2 regions of the Streptomyces sp. NPDC059567 genome follow, and region 1 is predicted to be linked to the other one. Evidence: riboswitches for the same ligand, from Rfam matches in the RefSeq annotation. Region 1 holds a riboswitch; the other holds the start of a gene.

Region 1 (12,859 bases):
ACGACGGCGGGCGCCCGCCGTCCTCGTCCTGCTCGCGCTCCTCGCCCTGCTGGCGAGTGTCTGCCACGGGACGCACGGGCATCATCCGCTCGCCTCCCCCGACGGCACGGCCACGGTCACCGCCCCCGCCCTCCCGCACGGCTGCGAGCGGCCCGGGGAGACGTGGTCCTTCGACGTCCATCTGCCCGCCCAGACGGTCCCGCAGCCCGCGGCGCCCGATGCCGGCGCAGCCGTACTCCTCGCCGACGCCGAGGTCTTCCCCGCCGATCCGCGTGCGCGCTGCGTCCGTGACCGGGCGGGACCCGGCCCAGAGCCGGGCCGGCTGCTGATCGCCCTCGGAGTGAACCGGAACTGAGCCGGGTCGCACGACACGACCAGGCTCCCCTTCGGCGTACCCACTTCAAGGACGTACTCCTGATGAACAACCTGCTGCCCGTCGCCGCGTTGTCCTCCCTCGCCGCGCAGACCGTCGGCAACACCCCGGTGCTGTGGATGGACGACGGCTACTGGGCCAAGCTCGAAGGCTTCAATTTCGGCGGCATCAAGGACCGCGCCGCCCTCCACATGGTCGAACAGGCCCGCCGCCGCGGAGAGCTGCGTCCCGGCGCGCCCATCGTCGAGTCGACCTCCGGCACGCTCGGTCTCGGCCTCGCGCTGGCGGGCGTGCTGCACGGCCATCCCGTCCATGTCGTCACCGACCCCGGTCTCGAGCCGATCGTCGAGCGGATGCTCGTCGCCCACGGTGCCACCGTCCACGTCGTGCCCGAGCCGAGCCCGCGGGGCGGCTGGCAGCAGGCGCGGATGGACCGGGTGGCGGAGCTGCTCGCGGCACTCGACGGGGCGTGGTGGCCGAACCAGTACGGCAACCCCGACAACCCCGAGGCGTACGCGGGGCTGGCCGGCGAGCTCTCCGCGCAGCTCGACCGGATCGACGTCCTGGTCTGCGCGGTGGGGACGGGCGGGCACTCCGCGGGCATCTCCCGCGCGCTGCGTGCCACGTCCAGCCCCGCCCTGGAGCTGGTCGGCGTCGACAGCGTCCACTCCACCGTCTTCGGCCTCCCGGCGGGCGAGCGGCTGATGCGCGGGCTCGGCTCCTCCATCCACCCCGGCAACGTCGATCACGCCGCCTTCGACGAGATCCACTGGGTCGGTCCGGCCGACGCGGTCCGGGCGGCCCGGCGTCTGGCGTCGCGTCAGTTCGCCACGGGCGGCTGGAGCGTGGGCGCGGTCGCGCTCGTCGCCGGATGGCTGGCCCGCACCCGGCCGCGCGGGACACGGATCGCGGCCGTCTTCCCGGACGGGCCGCAGCGGTACTTCGACACGGTCTTCAGCGACGAGTTCTGCGCGGCGCACGGGCTGCTCGACGCCCCGCCGCGCGAGGAGCCGGCGGCGTACGAGGGCGATGCCCGGGTCGACGGCTGGACCCGCCGGGTCCTGGAGCGGGTCCGATGAGCGCCGAGGTCTCGGCCCCCGCCAAGGGCGGGATCCGGCGGCAGAGCCGTACCTTCGAGCCCGCGGTACGGCTGCTCTTCCTCAACCAGCTGACCATCAACCTCGGCTTCTACATGCTGATGCCGTACCTCGCCGCACATCTCGCGGACGGGCTCGGCATGGCGGCCTGGGCCGTCGGTCTCGTCCTCGGCGTACGGAACCTCTCCCAGCAGGGCCTGTTCCTGCTCGGCGGGGCGCTGGCCGACCGGCTCGGCTTCAAGCCGCTGATCGTCGCCGGCTGCGCGCTGCGGACGGCGGGCTTCGGGGCGCTCGCGTTCGCCCAGTCGCTGCCGGTGCTGGTCGCCGCCTCGGTGGCGACGGGTCTGGCGGGGGCGCTGTTCAACCCGGCCGTGCGGGCGTATCTCGCGGCGGAGGCGGGGGAGCGGCGGGTGGAGGCGTTCGCGCTGTTCAACACGTACTACCAGGCCGGGATCCTGCTCGGACCACTGGTCGGGGTGGCGCTGACGGGGGTGTCGTTCCGGCTGACGTGCGTGGTGGCGGCGGTGCTGTTCGCCGTACTGACGCTGGTGCAGCTGCGGCATCTTCCGGTACGGGGGAAGGCGGCGGAGGGGGTCGAGGAACGGGGCCAGTTCCGTACGGTGCTGACCAACCGCACCTTCTGGCTGTTCTCGCTGGCGATGACCGGCTCGTACGTCCTGTCCTTCCAGGTCTATCTGGCGCTCCCGCTCGCGGCGGACGGCACGGCGGCGACGACCGCGCTCTTCGTGGTCTCCGCGCTCGTGGCGCTGGCCGGCCAGCTGAGGATCACGGCCTGGTGCCGGCGCCGGCTGAGCCGCGAGCGCTGCCTGGTCCTCGGCCTGGTGCTGATGGGCGTGGCCTTCCTGCCGCCGGTGGCCGTTCCCGGGCTCGCGGGCCTGCTGCTGTGCGCGGCGGTCCTGGCGGTCGCGAACGCGGTGCTCTACCCGTACGAGATGGACACGGTCGTCGCCCTCTCGGGCGGGCGGTGGGTCGCCACGCACTACGGGCTCTACAACACGGTCTGCGGGATCGGGATCACCCTCGGGAACCTGGGGACGGGCGCGCTGCTCGATGTGACCGGGTGGTCGGCGACGCCGTGGCTGGTGCTGTGCGGGGTCGGGCTGCTGTGTGCGGGCGCGGTGGGGGCGCTGGGGCGCGGCGGACGGCTGAGCGCGGACGCGCGCCCGGGCTCGGACGTGGACTCGGACTCGGAGGCTCGGGGGTAAGGGTCGGGGGCGCGCGGAGGTGAAGGGCGGGGGCTTAGGGGTGAGCGGCTGAGGAGGTGTCACCCACTCGGCCGAGCGGGGGTCGCCGCGCGGCGCGGCTCCCGCCACCCTGGGGAGGGCGCGGTACCGTCCGTCGCCGTGTACGGACCGGGCAGGAGAGCACAGGTGGGGCAGGGGCAGCGAGGCGCGGGCGGCGACGTGAACGGGCGTCCGCGGCCGCGAGCCGAGCGGGCCCGGCGCTTCATCCGAGCCCTGCCCCCGCTCGTCATCCTCGGCGGCGTCGTCTTCGACCTCTCCACCCCGCCCTCGTACACGGCGGCCCCGATGTTCTCGGCCGCGCCCCTCATCGCCGCCCCGTTCTTCTCGATGCTGACGACCCTGCTCACCGGCATCGCGGCGATCCTCGCCGGCGTCGCTCTGCACCTCTACAACCACACCGCCTCCGAAGTACCCTCCCTCACCGAGACGTTCACCGTCGCCACCGTCGCCGCCCTCGCCCTGCTCATCAACCGGGTCGTGCTGCGCAGCGGCGAGCGGCTCGCCTCGGCCCGGGTGATCGCGGCGACCGCCCAGAAGGCGGTCCTGCCGACACCGGCCGAGCGGATCGGCGGCCTTCAGGTGGCGGCTCGCTACGAGGCCGCACAAGCGGACGCGTTCATCGGAGGCGATCTGTTCGCCGTCCAGGACACGCCGTACGGGGTGCGGCTCGTGGTGGGTGACGTGCGGGGCAAGGGGCTGGACGCGGTCGAGGCGGTCGCCATCGTGATCGGCGCGTTCCGGGAGGCGGCCGAGCAGGAGGCGACCCTCGAGGGCGTCGCGCAGCGGCTGGAGCGGGCGCTGGCCCGGGAGGGCACGCGCCGTTCCAGCCTCGACGCCTTCGAGGGGTTCACCACCGCCGTCCTGGCCGAGATCCCGCGCGTGGACGGGCGCGTACGGGTGGTGAACCGCGGTCACCCCGAGCCGCTGCTGCTGCATGCGGACGGGGCCCTGGAGCTTCTGGCGCCGAGCGAGCCGGCGCTGCCGCTCGGGATGGGCGAGTTGGCCGCCTGGCCCGACCGGGCCGACGAGAGCGCGTATCCGCCGGGCGCGACGCTGCTCTTCTACACCGACGGTCTCTCCGAGGCGCGCGACTCCACGGGCGCCTTCTACGATCCGGCCGAGCGCCTCTCGGGACGGATCTTCCCGGGGCCGGAGGAACTGCTGGACGCGCTCGTCGACGACGTCCGCCGGTACACGGGCGGCGGCTCCACGGACGACATGGCGCTGCTCGCGGTGAGCCGTCCGGCGACAGGGCAGCCGGAGCGGCGGCGGACGATGCCGGTGGTGCCGTGACCATCCGTAGTGGAGAGGTACCGCTGCGATAACAATTGATACACCGTCAGCTCCACGTCTTTCACTCGGGGGTTTACTGAAGCGGGGTCAAATCGGGCTGTACTGGCTCAATCTCTTGAACGATCAGTCGGAACGGCTTGGAATCCCGCCCTCCTGTCTATTAACGTTCGATAACGCAGCGCGGTCGTCCCAGCCGTCGCAAGAGACGGCACCGTGCGCACGCGCCGAATCCTGAAAGGGAACCGGGGAACCACCACTTGGGGTGAATCGGGCACCGTCGCACCCGTGCGGCACCGCCCGTAGGAGACCTTCCTGCTCCGAACCCGTCAGCTAACCCGGTAGGCGAGAAGGAAGGAAAGGAGTACGCCTCCGTGGCGTCCAACACCCCTGCCCCCGAAGACACCTTCGACGGGTTCCAAGCGTTCGGTGCGCCGGGCGCCGCCGGTACGGACGACGCCACCGCGTGGGGGGAGTGGAACCCCACCGAGGACTCCCTTCGCCAGCAGGCCCGCTCCGGCGGCCGCCACCGGGTCGTGAAGCAGCGCTCGGCCTTCGCCCGCTCCTCCACCGTCCTCGGCGTCGGTGTCATCGCGGCCGTCGGCGCGGGTGGCATGGCCACCGCCAAGGACAAGCCCCCGGTCTCGATATCGCTCCCGGACCTGAACCTCCCGGACGCCTCCGAACTGCCGGGCGTCGGCGAGCTCATCTCCGACGAGGACGGCGCCGACGGTACGGGTTCCGGGACGAACAACCCGCAGCCGCTCACCGCCTCCCTCACCCTCCCGGCCGACAGCGCCGAGAAGACCGACGGCGGCTCCGCCTCCGAGTCCACCGCCGACGCCGGCGAGGCGCTGCGCGCCCGCATCCTCCAGCAGGCCGAGCAGCAGCAGGCCTCCGCCGACGCGGCCGAGAAGGCCGAGGCGGAGAAGCAGGCGGCGGAGAAGGCCGCGGCAGAGGCGGCGGCGAAGGCGTCCGCGGCCGAGAAGGCCGCCGCCGAGGCGAAGAAGAAGGCGGAGGCGGAGGCGGCCGCGAAGGCCGAGGCGGAGCGCCTGGCCAAGCTCGCCGCGAGCTACTCCCTGCCCACGTCCTCGTACACCCTCACCTCCACGTACGGCCAGTCCGGCTCCATGTGGTCCTCCGGCTACCACACCGGCCTCGACTTCGCGGCTCCCACCGGCACCCCGGTCAAGGCGGTCCACGGCGGCACCATCAAGTCGGCGGGCTGGTCCGGCTCGTACGGCTACCGGATCGTCCTGGAGCTGGAGGACGGCTCTGAGGTCTGGTACGCGCACCTGTCCTCGATGACCGTGAGCGTGGGCCAGTCGGTGGGCACGGGCGACACGATCGGCCGCGTCGGCGCGACCGGCAACGTGACCGGCCCGCACCTGCACCTGGAGGTCCACACCGCGGGCGGCGACGGCATCGACCCGGCGGCCTGGCTCCGGGGCAAGGGCCTGTCGGTCTGATCCGGCCGGGAACGCGAGGCCGCAGAGGCCGCTGAGCCTTCGACGCGCCCATCGCGCTCTTCGCGCGGGGGCGCGTCTCTCGTGCGCGGCACTTCGACTCCGGCAGTCCTGGCGGCACCCCCCCCGACGTCAGGGCTGCCGGAACACCCCTTCCCCCGCCGTGCCGTCGGCTTCCGGCTTCCGGCATCCGCGGGCCGTCGGCTTCCGGCCGCGCTCGACCTGCGCCCCACCGACCGACTCGGAGTCGGCCCCGCGTCTAGCTCCGGTACGGGTTGTAGCCGCCGTAGTCCAGGTACTGCGGCGGTGCCCAGACCTGGCCCGTCGCGCGTGCCGCATAGGTCAGGGCGGGGGAGGCGACCGCCTTGCGCTGCCAGAGGTGGTGGAGCAGCTCCTGCTCGCGGGCGATGAAGTCCGGGCCGCCCGCGCCGCGCAGGGCGCGGTGGCGCAGGAAGGCGAGGGTCGTCGCGAACACCTCGTACTCCCCGACCGCGACGGCGGCCGGCGGGCCGTACGTGCGGCGGGCGAAGTCGCGGGCGAGGGACCGGGCCCGCATGGAGGAGAGCGCGAGCGGCTCCGCGGGGGAGAGCCAGCCGGCCGCCGCGTACGCCGGGAGCTGCCCGGATATCGTCCGCAGCTCCCGCTGCCTGCTCCATATCGCCAGCCACGTCAGCAGACCGAACGCGGGCACCATGAAGATGCCGTACACGACGATGAAGCCCCACGGTCCGAGGACCGTCGCCGAGCCGTTCCACAGGGCGTGCACGCCCATCGAGAGGACGAGACCGGTCACCGGCAGCAGGACACGTCGCACGCGCTGACGCCGGGTGGCGAGGGCGGCGAAGCCGAAGCCGAGGCCGGTGAGCACGGTGAAGAGCGGATGCGCGAACGGCGACATCACGATCCGTACGAAGAAGGTGCCGGCGGTCATCGAGCCGATGCCGGACGTACCGATCTCCTGGTCCTCGCCGAACGCCCGGCCGAGATAGAGGATGTTCTCGGTGAAGGCGAAGCCGCTGGCGGTGAGGCCGGCTATCACGACGCCGTCGACGAGACCGGTGAAGTCGCGGCGGCGCAGCAGGAAGATCAGCAGTACGGCGGCGGCCTTGGCGCTCTCCTCGACCACCGGTGCCACGACCGTGGCGCCGAGGGTGTCGGCGGAGGCCGGGTCGGCCGTGGCGGTGGCTATCCAGCGGACCGCGAAGGAGTTGGCGATGATCGAGACGAGCGCGGCGGCGAAGGCGCCCCAGCAGAACGCGAAGATCAGGTTCCGCCACGGGCCGGGTTCGACGCGGTCGAGCCAGCGGAAGGCGGCGACCAGCAGGGGGACGGGCAGGACGGCCAGGCCGAGGCCGACGAGGAAGCCCTCGGTGCCGGTCTGGTCCCGCACGATCGCGAGGATCACCAGCGCGCAGAGCGTGAGAAGCGTGACCACGGCGATCGCCCGGACCACCTTGCTGCGCCAGAACGCTCGGCGGGGCCGGTAGCGCCACTGGGCGCGGTCCGGGACGGCCGGGAAGGCGGGCTCCTCGGTGTCCCGGGCAGGGACGGGCACGTGGTTCGACACGTGAGCGACCCTAACGACAGGGACTGACACCCCGCGAGGGAGTTCCGCCCTCGAAGTCCTACTTCCTGGCGAAGAGCAGGTCGTGCACGACGTGGCCCTTGTCGAGGCCCTGCCCCTCGAAGCGGGTGAGGGGACGGAAGGCCGGGCGGGGCGCGTAGCCGCCGTCGGCCTGGGTGTTCTCGAATTCAGGGTGAGCGGAGAGGACCTCGAGCATCTTCTCGGCGTACTCCTCCCAGTCGGTGGCGCAGTGCAGGACGGCGCCGGGCTTCATCCGCGTCGCCAGCAGCGTGAGGAACTCGGGCTGGATCAGGCGCCGCTTGTGGTGGCGCTTCTTGGGCCACGGGTCCGGGAAGTAGACGCGGCAGCCGTCGAGGGCGTCGGAGGCGAGCATCTCGCGGAGCAGGATGACCGCGTCGCCGTTGGCGACCCGGACGTTCTCCATACCGCCCCGGTCGGCGAGACCGAGGAGGTTGCCCTGGCCGGGGGTGTGGACGTCCACGGCGAGGATGCCGGTGCCGGGGTCGGCGGCGGCCATCTGCGCCGTGGCCTCGCCCATGCCGAAGCCGATCTCCAGAACGACCGGGAGACCGCCGAACATCTCCTTCAGGTCGAGGACCCGCTTGCCGTCGATGTCGAGGCCCCAGTCGGGCCACCGCTTGAGCATCGCCTCGGCCTGCCCCGCGGTGACGCGGCTGCGGCGGGGCTGGAAGCTGCGGATACGCCGCTCGTGGTGCGACCCGGCGGGATCGGGCAGGGGGCCTTCCCCGGCGGCGAACATCCGACTGCCCCGCCGGGCGACGACGGGCTCGGCGACGGGGTGGGTGGCGACTTCTCGAGACTCAGACACAATGCCCCCAATTCTACGGGCGCGCTCACCCCACTCCGCTGTGGCGAGGACTACAGGCGAGGACTACAGGAACGACAACACCCTCGTGGCGATCTCGCGGCCGATCGGGAGGGACGCCGTCGCCGCCGGGCTCGGGGCGTTCAGGACGTGGATCGTCCGCGGGGCCTCGCGGATCAGGAAGTCGTCCAGCAGCGTGCCGTCCCGCAGCACCGCCTGCGCCCGCACCCCCGCGGGAGCGCGCCGCAGATCCGTTTCCTCCACCACCGGCAGCAGCCTGCGCACCGCCTCCGTGAAGGCCCGCTTCGACAGCGACCGGCGCAGCTCACCCGCTCCGTACCGCCAGTGCTCCCGCGCGATCTGCCACGACCCGGGCCATGCCAGCGTCCCCGCCAGGTCGCCGGGCCGGACGGCCGACCAGCCGTACCCCTCGCGGGCCAGCGCCGGCACCGCGTTCGGCCCCACGTGCACGCCGCCGTCGACGCCCCGCGTCAGATGGACCCCGAGGAAGGGGAAGGCCGGGTCGGGCACGGGATAGACCAGGCCGCGCACCAGTGACGGGTCCGCCAGCTCGTAGTACTCCCCACGGAAGGGGACGATCCGCATCCCCGGCTCGTCGCCCGCGAGCCGCGCCACCCGGTCGCAGTGCAGCCCCGCGCAGTTCACCAGGACCCGGCCCCGCACCACCCTCCCGGCGGCCGTGCGGACGGCGACGCCCCAGGGCCTGCGGTCGACCGCGGTGACCTCGGAGCCGTAGAGGATCCGCGCCCCGGAGGACTCGGCGAGCTGCGCCGCCACCGCTCCGTAGTCGCAGATCCCGGTCGTGCCGACATGGATCGCGGCGAGCCCCCGCACCCGCGGCTCGTACTCGCTGATCTGCGCGGGGCCCAACTCGCGCACCGGGATGCCGTTCTCCCGGCCGCGCTGCACGAGCGCATGCAGCCGGGGCAGCTCGTCGCGCGCGGTCGCGACGATCAGCTTGCCCGTGACCTCGTACGGCAGGCCGTACTCCGCGCAGAACTTGACCATCTCGGCCGCCCCCGCGACCGCGAACCGTGCCTTCAGGGACCCCGGACGGTAGTAGATCCCGCTGTGGATCACGCCGCTGTTCCGCCCCGTCTGGTGGCGGGCCGGGCCGTGCTCCTTCTCCAGGACCGTCACGCGGGTGCCGGGCGCGGCGCGGGTCAGGGCGTACGCCGTCGACAGACCGACGATCCCGCCGCCGACGACGAGCACGTCGCAGTCCACGTCGCGTACGGACCGTGCGGACACCGACACCTGCACCACCTCCCACCCCGATAGTGCACTGACCCACTGACAATCCCGTTAAACCCGGTGGGACACGCGTCACGCCGGAGTCATCAGCAGTGGACGGGCCCGCTCGCGCAGCTCGATGACCCTCGGCTCGTCCCCGTACGGCTCGAGACGGTGCAGAAGATCCCGTACGTACTCGGTGGTGCGGGCGGACGAGATCCGGCCCGCCACCTCCACCGCGCGCGTGCCCGCCGCGCAGGCCGCGTCCAGATTGCCCGACTCCAGCTCGGCCACCGCCGACACCACGAGCCGCAGCCCGTGGGAGCGGACGAACTCCTCCGTCGGCCGGGACAGCGCCTGCTCGGTGAAGCGGCGCACCTGGCGCGGTGCCTTCAGGTCCCGGTAGCACTCGGCGGCGTCCGCGCAGAACCGGTCGTACGAGTAGAAGCCCAGCCACGACGGGTCGGCGTCGCCGTCCCGTGAGCGCTCCAGCCAGCCCTCGGCCGCCTTGAGGGCGGCCGCGGGGGGCGGGGCGGCGGGGGGGGCGGCGGCGCCCCCCGGTGCGCCCCCCCCCCCCCCCGCGGCCGCGTGGGGGGCGCCCGCGGCGGCCGGCCCGTCGTTGGCCTTGGCGTGTGCCCGGGCCTCGACGAGCCGGAAGAAGGACATGGTGCGGGCGGTGGCGAGCCCGCGGTTGCGCTCCAGGGCGGCCTGGGCGAGGTCCACGCCCTCGTCGGCGAAGCCCCGGTAAGTGGCCTGGAGGGACATGGAGGCGAGGACGTATCCGCCGAGCGGCACGTCGGCCGCGGCGCGCGCCAGCCGCAGCGCCTGGATGTAGTAGCGCTGGGCGGCCTCCTGCTGGCCGGTGTCGAAGGCCATCCAGCCGGCCAGCCGGGTCAGCTCCGCCGTCGCGCCGAACAGCGCCCGGCCGACCTCGTCCGAGTACGAGCCGAGCAGCAGCGGTGCGGCATCGACCCGTAAGCACTCCGGGACCATCGAGGAACGCCAGTCGCCGCCCCCGTACTTGGAGTCCCAGCGCCGCGCGTCCTCGGCCGCCTCGCGGAGCTTGGCGACGTCGCTGTGCCCCACGCGCGCGTGGGGACCGGTCTCGGGTCCTTCGGGCACCGGGCCCTCGGCGGGTTCGAGCAGGCGCTCGACGGATGCGTCGGCGGGCGTTATCAGCCACCGGGAGGCGGGGGTCGCATAGGCGCTGACCGCGAAGGATCCCGCGAGCGACTGCCAGATCCCGCCACCACCGGCCCGTCGGCCCGCGAGGTCGAGCCGGTACAGCTCGGTGGCCGAGCGGACCGCCTCACCCACGTCACGCGGGAAGGCGAGACCCACCTCGGGCGCCGGGTCGGCGTCGGCGAGGCCGATCTCGTGCAGCGGCACCGGCCGGCCGAGCTTCTGGCCGATCGCGGCGGCGATCAGATGCGGCGCGGCGCCCTGCGGCACCATGCCCTTCGACACCCAACGGGCCACCGAGGTCTTGTCGTAACGAAGCGTCAGACCTCTTTGTGCCCCGAGGTCGTTGACGCGCCGGGCCAGGCCGGCGTTGCTGATTCCCGCGAGGGCGAGAACCGTGCCGAGCTTTTCGTTCGGCCCGCGTTGCTCCCTGGACATGACGCCACCCCTCGACACCCAAGACGGCCGCCACGACGCCGGGCATAGGCGTGCGGCATTCGTAAACACAGCGTAGTTCGCCGCATCCCTACCGTTAAGGGGCGGAGTTCCGTATGGCGGGATTGTTGTGTGAACAGACGGATGGGGGACGGATGGCGTAGCGGCGTCGGCGCGTGGAGCCCGGGGCGGCGCCCGTGGGGCGGCTCCGGGCGCGTGCTCCGGTTGTGTGGCCGTGCGCCCGGCCGTGCGCTCTCGCCCGGTCGGAGCGGGAGCGCTTCCATGAGTGCTGCGTGGGTCGGCCCACCCGGCTGTGGACCGGTGGGCTGGGGGATACCGTCGCCCCGCTCCCCGCGGGCGGCGGACGGCTCCGGGAGGCGGACAGCGCCTCCCGGACTGCCGGACTCTCCCCGGACGGTCGGCTTACTCCTGGCGCCGCCGAGAATGGCCGAATGACGACGGTGGGCGAACCGGCCGCAACTGTCCCATGCCAGGGGCGCATTCGCCTTTGCGCGCGCGACCCCGGAGCCCCTCCTGTGCGCCATTGTCGTGGCAGCATGTTCCTCCACTGAACTGACGTGGAGGCGCCGATGCGATGGCTGGTGGGCTGGAGCAGTGTCGCCGCGAGCTTCGGTCCGACGGGTACGGCCGGTGCCGTGGGGGGTGCGGCGTCCGAGGGGCGCACGGTCCAACCGGTGGGCGCACAGCTGCTGTGGGGTGACCCCGATCCCCTGTGGGCGGTCGGCGACTGGCGCCCCGACGAGGTGCGACTGATCGGCATCGACGCGCACACCCGCCTTGCCGTACTGGGGTGTTGCGCCGCGAGCGACGAGGAGCTGAGGGTCGGGCTCCTCACCGCGCGCGGGGGCGCACTGCGCCATCTCACCGCCTGGGCCGGCAGCTACACCGCGGTCGTGCAGGTCGGCCGCCGGATCACCATCACGGGCGATCTGGCGGGCGCCCGGCCGGTGTTCCACACCCCGTGGGCCAACGGCACGGCGTACGCGACCGCCGCCCTGCCCCTCGCGGACCTCATCGAGGCCCAGCTCGACATCGGGCATCTGGCCGCGCTGCTCGCATGCCCCGAGACCCCGGAGGCGCTGCGCGACTCCACCCCGTACGAAGGGGTGAAGCGGGTGCCGCCCGGGCACGCCCTGATCCTGCGCGAGGGCTCGCGCGAGATCACCGGGTACGAGCCGGTGGCCTCGCTCGCGGTCGCGGCGGCCGAGGTCGAGCCGCGCCGGGCGGTGGAGGGCGTACGGGACGCGCTGGTCGACGCCGTACGGGCCCGGCTCACCGCGCCCCGGCACGCGCCGGACTTCCCGCTGCCGGACCCCGGGCCCGTCCCCGGCATGGGGCCAGCCGAGCGGCGGGCGGCCCGGGGCGGCGGTCCCGCGCCCGGGATCGGCGCGGACCTCTCCGGGGGCAGCGCGTCGGGCACGCTCGCGCTGCTGGCGGCCGGCCTCCCGGGCGTGCCCGGGACGATCCTCGGGCACGGCACGGGCGCGGGGGAGCGGCTGCTCGCCGTCACCTTCAACGACCTCACCGCCCAGGGAGATCCGGGCGGTGCTCCGGGCGGTGCTTCGGGCCGGGAGGACGAGCTGGAGCGCGCCCGGGTGATCGCGGAGAACCCGCGGCTGCACCATGTGGTCGTGGCGGCGGGCGAGGAGGCGCTGCCCTACGCGGAGCTGGACGGTCCGCTGACCGACGAGCCGGGTCCCTCGCTCGTCGTCGCCGACCGGCACCGGCGGCGCCTCGCGGGCGGCAGCGCGGACCACTTCACGGGCCTGGGGGCCCGTCAGGTCCTGGACGCGCACCCGGCGCGCCTGGCCGATCTGCTGATGGACCGGCGGCGCAGGTCGCTGGTGCGTCCGGTGACGGCGCTCGCCAAGGCCACCGGCCCGTCGGCCGGTTCGCTGCTGGTGCCGCTGACGGTCTACCGGGCGGCGCGCCGGCTCGCCCGTACCCCCTACCGGTCGGGTCTGGAGGTGGCGGCGACACGGCTCCTGGAGGCGAACCGCCCGGGACAGGGGGCCTTCGGCCCCCTGGAGGCGTCCCTCTCCGCGCTGACCTGGTCCCGTCCCGG
Region 2 (6,090 bases), on a different contig from region 1:
GCCCGCTACGTCCTTCCCGAGTTCACCGAGCGCACCAGCTTCGGCAGTCGGACCCTCGACCCCTACTCCAAGCTGCTGGAGGAGCGGATCGTCTTCCTCGGGACACCGATCGACGAGATCTCGGCCAACGACGTCATCGCCCAGCTCCTGCACCTGGAGTACGCCGACCCCGACCGGGACATCTCGCTCTACATCAACTCCCCCGGCGGTTCGCTCAGCGCGATGTCCGCGATCTACGACACGATGCAGGTCGTCACCTGCGACGTGGAGACCACCTGCCTCGGCCAGGCCGCGTCCACCGCCGCCGTACTGCTCGCGGCCGGCGCGCCCGGAAAGCGGCTCGCGCTGCCCGGCGCCCGGGTCGTGCTCCAGCAGCCCACGATGGACGAGCCGTTGCAGGGGCAGCCCAGCGATCTCGACATCCAAGCCCGGGAATTGCTCCGGCTGCGCGCGATGGTCGCCGGGATGCTGGCCACCCACACCGGACGGAGCCGCGAGCGGATCGACGCCGACATCGACCGCACCACGATCCTCGACGCGCCGGCCGCCACCGCGTACGGCCTGGTGGATCACGTGATCCAGAACCGAGGGGCGTCCGGCGGCGCCGGGGCGAGGTGAGCCGGGGATGGTTCCCGAGCTGCCGCCGCTGCCCGCGCTGACGCGTGCCGAGGGCGAGTTCGTCGACGCCTATCTCGAAGTCGTCGATCTCCTGGGGCGAATCAATCCATCCAGGTCATTGCATACTTATGGGGCGCTACGGGCGGCTCAGGCCCTGGTGGGACGGGCGACCGCCCTGCGCGACGCCCTGACGGTGATGCATGTGCGCGGTGAGACCGAGGTACATGCGGACACATTGGCCCGCGCGCTGCGGGTGTTGGACGGAGAGCGGCGCGCGGAGCGCGTCACCGTGCCCGGGACACGCGCGAGTTGACATACCCGCGTGTCGTGTCGAGGTCCACTCGGCCCATCACAACCATGGAAATCCTCCCTCGTTCGGCGTAGTCGACGAATCGACATATGTGCGGGGTGAGTTGCGCAACAGGTGTACGCATCTGGCGGAATCCGGCGTTTCTCCCCTGGTACGGGGCTCGTCGGCCAAACCTCAGACGATCACGAAACATGTCTGTCCACCCGAATGGATCAGTCGTGAGGAGCCTCACATAACGTCGTTTCAACTCGGATTTCGCCCTGGATGTGGGTCAAGATCCCTCACGACGACAAGCCCCCGCCACCACGGCGGGGCGGTCCGGGCGGACGCCGAGTCCTGCCGCTGTCCCGGATGTCTGGTCGACAGGAGTGGATCGGCAGGAGTGGAGGACCCGAGCAGTACGGGACGACCGAGCAGTGGGCCGTTCCTCGGGGTGAAGCCGCAGCCGCGGCCGGGCAACTTCGCCAGTCCGAACCCGACAGGTCATCCTTCACAGGCGGCTGACGAAGGGTTGCGCATGACTGCGCAGATTCATGTCCCGTCCCTGCTGTCCCGGGCCGGAGCCGTCTCGGCTCTCACCCTCGCCGCCGTCGGCGGCACGATGCTGGCGCCGGGCGCCGCCTCGGAGGCCCAGGCCGCGACCGCGCATGCCGGCAAGGCGCTGAGCGTCGCGGCGGCCAAGAAGGGATCGCCCTACAGGTACGGAGCGTCAGGACCGACCCGGTTCGACTGCTCGGGGCTCACGCTCTATTCGTTCAAGAAGGCGGGCAAGTCGCTGCCCCGTACCGCGCAGCAGCAGTACAACAAGACCCGGCACATCTCCGCCTCCAGTAGGCAGAAGGGTGACCTGGTCTTCTTCCACGCGGGTGGACGGGTGTACCACGTGGGCATCTACGCCGGGAACAACAAGATCTGGCACTCGCCCAAGACGGGCTCCTGGGTGAAGCTCGACAGGATCTGGTCGTCCAAGGTGTATTACGGCCGGGTCCGATGATCGGGTGACCGGCTGACCTCGTGACCGGGGCCGTCACGGGGGTGCGGTGGCGCCGCCGCACCCTCACGCACCGGCCTCGGGTCCTTGCGAGGGGAGCCGACGGCAGGATCGGGCCGGACACGCCCTAGCTCAAGGAGGCGGGGAGCCTGTTCGGCGCGGCCGTCCAGGGGAGGTTGATCCAGACCGTCTTGCCGCCCTCGCTGGTCGGGGTGACCGAGAGCCGGCCGCCCGCCTCCGCGGTCAGGAAACGGATGATCACCATCCCTCGGCCGTTGTCCTGCTGCACCGCCGCCGGCAGCCGCTTGGGCCAGCGGGGGTGGCTGTCGGTGACGCCGATGTGGAGCTGTTCCTCACGCTCCAGACGGACGTCGACGGTGAAGGTGGGCGACTGCCCGAAGGTGTGCTGGACGGCGTTGGTGGCCAGTTCCGAGACGATCAGCCGGACCGTGTCGGCGGTGTCGCCGGCCTCGGCGAGCCCCCAGCCGGTCAGGATGTCGGCGACGTATCTGCGGGCGGCGGACACCGAGGCGGGATCGCTCGGCAGAGTGACGGTTGCTTCCTGGTGGTCTGCCATGGCGACGCTGTCCCTTTCCCACCGGGCCCGGCCCGGATTGCGCTACGCGTCAGAGTGCCACCGATCGTGCCGCCCCGTATGGCGATCCACCAAGATATGTGCATATTTGTCGCTCGAAGCGGTGAACTCTGCTACGGGAGACCGTATTTGGGCGGCCGGGCTGGTGCGGTCAGCGAGCCGGCGGTGCGGTGCGCACGATCGTTTCCACCGCCCGGTCGATCTGCGCGTCCGTCAGATCCGCGCGGGCCGTCAGGCGCAGTCGCGAGATGCCGTCCGGGACCGACGGGGGCCGGAAGCAGCCCACGGCGAGGCCCAGTTCGCGGCAGTCGGCCGCCCACCGCAGCGCGGCCTCGGGCGAGGGGGCGCGCACCGACACGACGGCCGCGTCCGGGCGTACGGCGGTCAGTCCGGCCTCGGTGAGCATCCGGTGCAGCGTGGTGGCGACGGTACGCGCGCGCTCGGCGAGGCCGGGCTCGCCGTGGATCAGCCGCAGGCTCGCGAGGGCGGCGCCCGCGGCGGCCGGGGCGAGACCGGTGTCGAAGATGAACGTCCGGGCCGCGTTGACCAGGTGCTCGACGACCCGGGCGGGGCCGAGTACGGCACCCCCCTGGCTGCCGAGCGACTTGGAGAGGGTGAGGGTGGCGACGACGTCCTCGTCGCCGGCGAGACCCGCGGCGGCCAGGGCTCCCCGGCCGCCGTCGCCGAGCACGCCCAGGCCGTGGGCGTCGTCCACGACGAGCGCGGCGCCGTGGGTGCGGCAGGCGTCGGCGATCTCGGTCAGTGGGGCCTTGTCGCCGTCCACGGAGAAGACGGAGTCGGTGACGGCGAGGGCCCGGCGGCCCTCATGTGCCCGGAGGGTCTTGCGTACCGCTTCGGGGTCCGCGTGCGGGACCACGGCCGTCTCGGCGCGCGAGAGCCGGCAGCCGTCGACGATCGAGGCGTGGTTGCCCGCGTCCGAGACGATCAGCGAGTCGCGGCTGCTCAGCGCGGTGAGCGCGGCGAGGTTGGCGGTGTAGCCGGAGGAGAAGACGAGGGCCGCCTCGAAGCCGCAGAACTCGGCGAGTTCGCGCTCCAGGCGGGTGTGCAGCCGGGTGGTGCCGGTGACGAGGCGGGAGCCGGTGGCGCCCGCGCCCCAGCGCCGTGCCGCCTCGGCCGCCGCCTCCGTGATCTCCGGCCGGCGGGTCAGTCCGAGGTAGTCGTTGCTCGCGAGGTCGAGCAGGTCCGATTCGGCTGCGCGGGGCCTGAGCGTGCGGACGAGCCCCGTCCGCTCGCGGCGGCGTGCCTCGGCGTCGGTCCAGTCGAAGGCGGTCCCGCGCGTGTCCTCGTCCCGGTGCATGGGGCAGATCCTTTTGTAGGCAGCGCACAGACCCTAACCGCCCGGGGCCGAGGTCAGGGTGTGGCCATGCACACACCTCAAACGGCCTCGTTTGTTCGGATCCTCCTTGGCCGCGAGGTGTGCCGTAGGCGAGGATCACCCTTTATGGACCTGCTGAACACGCTGGTGGAGAAGGGGCTGCGGCGCGAGCTGCCGAGCCGTGAAGAAGCGCTCGCCGTGCTGGCGACCTCCGACGACGAACTGCTCGATGTGGTGGCCGCGGCCGGCAAGGTACGCCGCCAGTGGTTCGGGCGTCGGGTGAAGCTGAACTACTTGGTCAATCTGAAGTCCGGGCTGTGCCCGGAGGACTGCTCGTACTGTTCCCAGCGGCTCGGCTCGACGGCCGGGATCCTCAAGTACACCTGGCTGAAGCCGGACGAGGCGTCCCAGGCGGCCGCCGCCGGTGTCGCGGGCGGTGCGAAGCGGGTCTGTCTGGTGGCGAGCGGCCGTGGGCCGACGGACCGGGACGTGGAGCGGGTCGGCAAGACCATCGAGGCGATCAAGGAGCAGAACGAGGGCGTCGAGGTCTGCGCGTGCCTCGGTCTGCTCTCTGACGGCCAGGCGGAGCGGCTGCGCGAGGCGGGCGCCGACGCGTACAACCACAACCTGAACACGTCCGAGGGGACGTACGGGGAGATCACGACCACCCACACCTACCAGGACCGGGTGGACACCGTGCAGAAGGCGCATGCCGCCGGTCTGTCGGCGTGCTCCGGTCTGATCGCGGGCATGGGCGAGAGCGACGAGGACCTGGTCGACGTCGTCTACGCGCTGCGCGATCTCGACTCGGACTCGGTGCCGGTGAACTTCCTGATCCCGTTCGAGGGCACCCCGCTCGCGAAGGAGTGGAACCTCACCCCGCAGCGCTGCCTGCGGATCCTGGCGATGGTCCGGTTCGTCTGCCCGGACGTGGAGGTCCGGATCGCGGGTGGCCGCGAGGTGCACCTGCGCTCGATGCAGCCGCTCGCGCTGAACATCGCGAACTCGATCTTCCTCGGCGACTATCTGACGAGCGAGGGCCAGGCCGGTCAGGCGGACCTCGACATGATCGCGGACGCGGGCTTCGAGGTGGAGGGCGCGGGCACGACGACGCTGCCCAAGCACCGCGCGGACGCGCTCGCGGCGGCGGGTGCCGCCGGTGGGTGCGGCTCCTCGGCGTCGGCCGGCTGCGGTTCGCAGGCCGAGGCGGGTGCGGGCTGCGGTTCGCACGCCGAGGCGGGCGGCGGCTGTGGGCCGTGCGGTGGCCACGCGCCGCAGGCGCAGGCCCCGGAGGCCGAGCCGGCCGAGGTGCCGGGAGCCCGTACGGACCTGGTGGCGGTACGTCGACGCGGCGCCGGGACGGAGCTCGCGCCGAATGCGTAACGAGGAACTGCTCGCCCTGGACCGGGCGCACGTCTGGCATCCGTACGCGCCCATGCCGGGCCGTACGGACCCGCTGGTCGTCGCGTCCGCGTCCGGGGTACGGCTCCGGCTCGCCGAACCCGTGCACGGTCAGGACGAGTTGATCGACGGCATGTCCTCGTGGTGGTCCGCGATCCACGGCTACAACCACCCCGTGCTCAACGAGGCGGCGCGCGGCCAGCTGGACCGGATGAGCCACGTCATGTTCGGCGGGCTCACCCACGAGCCGGCCGTCCGGCTCGCCACCCGTCTGGTGGAGATCACTCCCGCACCGCTCCGGCATGTCTTCCTCAGCGACTCGGGCTCGGTCTCCGTCGAGGTCGCGGCCAAGATGTGTCTGCAGTACTGGCGCTCGGTGGGCCGGCCCGAGAAGCAGCGGATGCTGACCTGGCGCGGCGGCTACCACGGCGACACCTGGCAGCCGATGTCGCTGTGCGACCCCGAGGGCGGGATGCACCAGCTGTGGTCGGGCGTGCTCCAGCAGCAGGTCTTCGTGGACGCGCCGCCCACCACGTACGAGGAGTCGTACGCCGAGATGCTGCGGGGGCAGATCGCGCTCCACGCGGACGAGATCGCCGCGGTGATCGTGGAGCCGGTGGTGCAGAACGCGGGCGGGATGCGGTTCCACCCGCCCGAGTACCTGCGGGTCCTGCGCGAGGCGTGCGACGAACACGGCGTGCTCCTGATCTTCGACGAGATCGCGACCGGGTTCGGGCGCACGGGCACGCTGTTCGGCGCCGACCATGCCGGGATCTCGCCCGATGTGATGTGTGTGGGCAAGGCGCTGACCGGCGGCTATCTGTCGATGGCGGCGACGC

Evidence for each region. Region 1 has a riboswitch for cyclic di-AMP ahead of ACFVZW_RS32135 (M23 family metallopeptidase). Riboswitches for the same ligand answer to the same signal wherever they lie in the genome.
Region 2: it holds a riboswitch for cyclic di-AMP, as region 1 does, so the genes downstream of both, ACFVZW_RS29190 (C40 family peptidase) here and ACFVZW_RS32135 (M23 family metallopeptidase) in region 1, are expected to answer to the same signal.

The regions. Positions count from the first base shown of each region.
Region 1 covers NZ_JBHWBS010000109.1:3,472-16,330, forward strand. The annotation lists gene ACFVZW_RS32115 (hypothetical protein) at 1-355, shown strand, start outside; gene ACFVZW_RS32120 (PLP-dependent cysteine synthase family protein) at 418-1,452, shown strand; gene ACFVZW_RS32125 (MFS transporter) at 1,449-2,696, shown strand; gene ACFVZW_RS32130 (PP2C family protein-serine/threonine phosphatase) at 2,835-4,028, shown strand; cyclic di-AMP (ydaO/yuaA leader) riboswitch at 4,241-4,388, shown strand; gene ACFVZW_RS32135 (M23 family metallopeptidase) at 4,400-5,494, shown strand; gene ACFVZW_RS32140 (PrsW family intramembrane metalloprotease) at 5,751-7,058, opposite strand; gene trmB (tRNA (guanosine(46)-N7)-methyltransferase TrmB) at 7,117-7,836, opposite strand; gene lhgO (L-2-hydroxyglutarate oxidase) at 7,969-9,180, opposite strand; gene ACFVZW_RS32155 (MFS transporter) at 9,250-10,776, opposite strand; gene ACFVZW_RS32160 (asparagine synthase-related protein) at 11,364-12,859, shown strand, end outside.
Region 2 covers NZ_JBHWBS010000087.1:18,058-24,147, forward strand. The annotation lists gene ACFVZW_RS29180 (ATP-dependent Clp protease proteolytic subunit) at 1-618, shown strand, start outside; gene ACFVZW_RS29185 (hypothetical protein) at 626-931, shown strand; cyclic di-AMP (ydaO/yuaA leader) riboswitch at 1,246-1,442, shown strand; gene ACFVZW_RS29190 (C40 family peptidase) at 1,446-1,922, shown strand; gene ACFVZW_RS29195 (ATP-binding protein) at 2,047-2,496, opposite strand; gene ACFVZW_RS29200 (8-amino-7-oxononanoate synthase) at 2,666-3,832, opposite strand; gene bioB (biotin synthase BioB) at 3,977-5,233, shown strand; gene ACFVZW_RS29210 (adenosylmethionine--8-amino-7-oxononanoate transaminase) at 5,226-6,090, shown strand, end outside.